DNA from 2 places in the Kitasatospora sp. NPDC056138 genome. Region 2 is predicted to be linked to the other one. Evidence: riboswitches for the same ligand, from Rfam matches in the RefSeq annotation. Region 2 holds a riboswitch; the other holds the start of a gene.
What was found. Region 2 has a riboswitch for glycine ahead of gcvP (aminomethyl-transferring glycine dehydrogenase). Riboswitches for the same ligand answer to the same signal wherever they lie in the genome.
Positions count from the first base shown of each region.

Region 1: linked by a shared signal. The riboswitch ahead of gcvT (glycine cleavage system aminomethyltransferase GcvT) and the one ahead of gcvP (aminomethyl-transferring glycine dehydrogenase) in region 2 are both predicted to bind glycine.

Region 1 is NZ_JBHJVK010000003.1:253,489-255,939, reverse strand. Features, by position in the region: gene ACFC1R_RS04025 (enhanced serine sensitivity protein SseB C-terminal domain-containing protein) at 1-597, opposite strand, end outside; glycine riboswitch at 827-931, shown strand; gene gcvT (glycine cleavage system aminomethyltransferase GcvT) at 1,102-2,220, shown strand; gene gcvH (glycine cleavage system protein GcvH) at 2,317-2,451, shown strand, end outside.
Region 2 is NZ_JBHJVK010000011.1:14,159-16,609, forward strand. Features, by position in the region: gene ACFC1R_RS10275 (DUF2382 domain-containing protein) at 1-578, opposite strand, end outside; glycine riboswitch at 801-908, shown strand; gene gcvP (aminomethyl-transferring glycine dehydrogenase) at 1,143-2,451, shown strand, end outside.

The DNA.
Region 1 (2,451 bases), on a different contig from region 2:
CGGGGCGTCCCCCTCCACCGAGGCGCACGCCCGGCGGGCCGTCAACACGCCCGGCAGCGCGGCCAGTTCGGCGGCGGCGGCGGCCAGGAAGGCGTACGGCTCCTCGTACGGCTCGGGTTCGCGCAGCGCCACCTTGGCCCCGTCCGGCTGCCCCTGCCAGCGCTCGCCCTGCGGCCCGCGCCGGAGTTCGGCGACCCCCTCGGGCGGGATCGGGATGCCCACCGGCGCCTCCGGGTTGACCGCGATGCCGATGCCCAGCGGCAGCCCCCGGGCGAACTCCCAGACCGGGGCAATAGCGAACGGCATCCCCGGGGCGTGCTGGAGGAACAGCTCCTGCGAGGAGAACACCGGGACATAGGGCGCACCGGCCAGTTCGATGGTCGGCAGGTCCAGCGAGGAGCCCTGCGGGTCGGCACCGGCCGGCAGCGGGATCCACACCTGGCTGCGCGCCAGCACCTCGACCACCCTGGCGGTCGCGCCGGGGTCGCCGAGCGCGGCGGTGAGCACCTGCTCCAGCTCGTTGGCGGGCCAGCCGCCGCCCGTCGGGGCCGCACCGGGCCCGGCCCATGCCTGCGTCTCGCCCGCCGGGTAGCTCATCCGCCCCTGCCCCTCCAACCTGACCGGCCCACCGACCTGACCAGGTCGGCCCGGTCTCCGCCGCTGCGAGAAGGGTAGCGGGACCCGGGCCGGGCACCGAGCGCCCCGGCGCACAAGGGTGAACGGCCACCGCCTGCGGAGGAGATGTCCGACCCCTCTCCCCGCGAGGCCGCCGGGCATGCCATGATGAGCGCGCTCATACACAGCGCCCAACTTCATACAGGCCGTTCGAACCCGCGCGGGAGAGTCCGGAGTGCCCCTCGTGGGCACGGGCCGGCGCCGAAGGAGCAAGTCCTCCCCGGAATCTCTCAGGCACCCCTACCGCGCGGGCGAGGCACATCTGGAAAGTGGACACGGCCGCGCCGTGCGCCCACCCACGGTGCAAGCCGCCATCCTTGGTTAGCGGTGAAGCTCTCAGGTTGTGACGACAGACGGGGAGACTCCACCCCCGTGTGCCCGTACGCAGCACGGGCACCCCTGAGTGCCCAGCCAAGGAGTTCCGCCGTGTCCCTCCGTCACACCGCGCTCGACGCCCTGCACCGCTCCCTCGGTGCGACCATGACCGACTTCGCCGGCTGGGACATGCCGCTGCGCTACGGCAGCGAGCGCGAGGAGCACGTCGCGGTCCGCACCAAGGCCGGTCTCTTCGACCTCTCGCACATGGGCGAGATCACCGTCTCCGGCCCGCAGGCCGGTGAACTGCTGGACCACGCGCTGGTCGGCTTCATCTCCGCGCTCGGCGTGCTGCGCGCCCGCTACACCATGATCTGCCGCGAGGACGGCGGGATCCTGGACGACCTGATCGTCTACCGCACCGCGGAGAACGAGTACATGGTGGTCGCCAACGCCTCCAACGCCCAGGTGGTGCTGGACGCGCTGACCGAGCGCGCGGCCTCCTTCGACGCCGTGGTCCGCGACGACCGGGACGCCTACGCGCTGCTCGCCGTCCAGGGCCCGGAGGCGAACGGCATCCTGGCCTCGCTCACCGACGCCGACCTGCCCGGCCTCAAGTACTACGCGCTGCTGCCCGCCACCGTGGCGGACCGCCAGGTCTGGCTGGCCCGCACCGGCTACACCGGCGAGGACGGCTTCGAGGTCTTCTGCGCCCCCGCCGACGCCGAGCACCTGTGGACCGCGCTCAGCGCGGCCGGCGCCGACAAGGGCCTTCTCCCGTGCGGCCTGTCCTGCCGGGACACCCTGCGCCTGGAGGCCGGCATGCCGCTGTACGGGCACGAGCTCTCCACCGAGCTGACCCCCTTCGACGCCGGGCTCGGCCGGGTGGTCCGCTTCGACAAGACCAGCAACGACGGGCAGTTCGTCGGCCGCAAGGCGCTGGAGCAGGCCGCCGCCGAGGCCGAGACCAACCCGCCGCGCAAGCTGGTCGGCCTGGTCTCCGAGGGCAAGCGGGTGCCGCGCGCCGAGTACGACGTGGTCGACGCCGAGGGCACCGTGATCGGGCGGATCACCTCCGGCGCCCCCTCCCCCACCCTGGGCAAGCCGATCGCCATCGCGTACGTGGACGCGGCAAACGCCGTGCCCGGCACCGCGGTTGCGGTGGACGTCCGCGGCAGGCACGAGCCGGTCGAGGTCGTCGCGCTGCCCTTCTACAAGCGCGCCCGCTGACCCTCCCGACGGCCGCCCGTCTCACCATCCCCGCCTGTCCGGTCCGTTCAGCGGACGGCTTCGCCCTACCCTCTTGCGATCCTGGAGAATGACGCCATGAGCAACCCCACGCACCTGCAGTACAGCAAGGAGCACGAGTGGCTGACCGCCGCCGAGGACGGCGTGTCCACGGTCGGCATCACCGAGCACGCCGCCACCGCCCTCGGTGACATCGTGTACGTCCAGCTCCCC
Region 2 (2,451 bases):
GGGTTCGGGCCTGCCAGTGGCGCGGCGAACGCGGTCGACGTGCTCTCCGGGGCGGGGTGTGCGGCCGGGGGGGCCGGGGCCGGGTGTGCGGCAGGGCCGGCTGGGGCGGGCTGGGTGGCCGCGTCGGGCCGGGTGACCGGGGCGGCCGGGGGGACCGGGCCGGTCCGGGCGGCCGCAGGACGCGGGCCGGTCGCCGGGACGGCGCCGAAGTCCAGGTCGGCGGCCTTAGAGGTGCCGTTGGCGGTTGCCGCCACCGGGGGAGCGCCCGCCGTGTCCAGGCCGTAGTAGCGGTAGAGCTGGAGTTCCTGTGCGGGCGAGAGGTGCTGTCCGACGCCGAAGTCGGGCGAGTCCTTGATCAGTGACTTGTCGTACGGGACCTTGAGTTCCTCGCCCGAGAACTCGCTGGTGGTCAGCGGGACGAAGGCGTCCCGGCCGAAGATCCCGGTCCGCACCGCGGCCCACTCGGGCTCGCCGGTCGCGTCGTCGAGATAGACCTCGTCGACCGTGCCGATCTTGTCACCGTTCCGGTCGACCGCCTTGTGCCCGATCAGGTCCCGCGGATCGATATCGGTCTGCACGCTGTCCTCCAGTGCACGTGCTCCTGGGACGTTCCGTCAGGGGGCGGTCGGAGGAGCTGTCCATCCGCCACTTCACACGAAAAGCCATCAATCGGGCAGCGGCTACCCGGAGGCACCCGTACGGGAGCGGGCGGGTCGTGCGGGGTCGTTCGCATCCGTTCGGATCGGTCCGGTCCGGCCAGTGATCCGGAGGGCTTCCGCTGGTACCCTGGGCGCGACCGCCGAGCCTGCTCGGGAGAGTCCCCGACCCACCGTGAACTGCGGGAACAGGGGCGCCGAAGGAGCAAACCCTCCCCGGAATCTCTCAGGCATCCGTACCGTGTGGGCTAGGTCACTCTGGAAAGCAGGGCAGGGCTGTTGGCGCGGGAGCCGGCGGCACCACCCTCACCGACGGTGCAAGCCGATGGATGCCCCCGGGCCTCCCGCGCGGCGAAGCTCTCAGGTCCCGATGACAGAGGGGGAGGCCTGTCGGGTTCGCGCGCACTCGGCCCACCGCTCCCACAGCGGCGGAGCCCTACGGCGTGCGTACCCCCGCCGGTCCGTGACCAGGAGGCCTCGACCCCCATGAACGCCCAGCCGACGCTCGCCGAGCTTGAGCAGGCCAGCCCCTTCGAGACCCGCCACATCGGCCCCGACGCCGCCGCCCAGGACAAGATGCTGGCGCAGGTCGGCTACGGCTCGCTGGACGAGCTGTCCGACGCCGCCGTGCCGGACGCCATCCGCAGCCTCACCGCGCTCGGTCTGCCGGCCGGCCGCAGCGAGGCCCAGGTGCTCGCCGAGCTCCGTGAACTCGCCTCGCGCAACCAGGTGCTGCAGCCGATGATCGGCCTCGGCTACTACGGCACCTTCACCCCGCCGGTGATCCTGCGCAACGTGCTGGAGAACCCGGCCTGGTACACCGCCTACACCCCGTACCAGCCGGAGATCTCCCAGGGCCGCCTGGAGGCGCTGCTCAACTTCCAGACCCTGGTCTCCGACCTGACCGGGCTGGCCACCTCCGGCTCCTCGCTGCTGGACGAGGGCACCGCCGCCGCCGAGGCGATGGCGCTGGCCCGCCGGGTCACCAAGGTCAAGGGCGGCGTCTTCCTGGTCGACGCCGAGACCCTGCCGCAGACCATCGCGGTGATCAACACCCGCGCGGTGCCGACCGGTGTCGAGGTGGTCGTCGCCGACCTGTCCGGGGGCATCCCGGCCGAGATCGCCGAGCGCGGCGTCTTCGGTGTGCTGCTCCAGTACCCCGGTGCCTCCGGTGTCGTCCGCGACCTCACCCCGGTGATCGAGCAGGCGCACGGCCTGGGCGCGGTCGTCGCCGTCGCCGCCGACCTGCTCGCGCTCACCCTGCTGAAGTCCCCCGGCTCGCTGGGCGCCGACATCGCCTGCGGCACCTCGCAGCGCTTCGGTGTGCCGATGGGCTTCGGCGGTCCGCACGCCGGCTACCTGGCCGTGCGCGCCGAGTACGCCCGCAACCTGCCCGGCCGCCTGGTCGGCGTCTCGGTGGACGCCGACGGCAACCGGGCCTACCGCCTGGCGCTGCAGACCCGCGAGCAGCACATCCGCCGAGAGAAGGCGACCAGCAACATCTGCACCGCCCAGGTGCTGCTGGCCGTGATGGCCTCGATGTACGCGGTGTACCACGGCCCCGACGGCCTGGCCGACATCGCCCGCCGTACCCACCGCTGTGCCGCCGCCCTGGCCGAGGGCCTGAAGGCCGGGGGCGTCGAGCTGGCGCACGCCGAGTTCTTCGACACCGTGACCGCCCGCGTCCCGGGCCGGGCCACCGCGGTGGTCGACGCCGCCCGTGTCAACGGCATCAACCTGTTCCAGGTCGACGCCGACACCGTCTCGATCTCCTGTGACGAGACCACCACCCGCG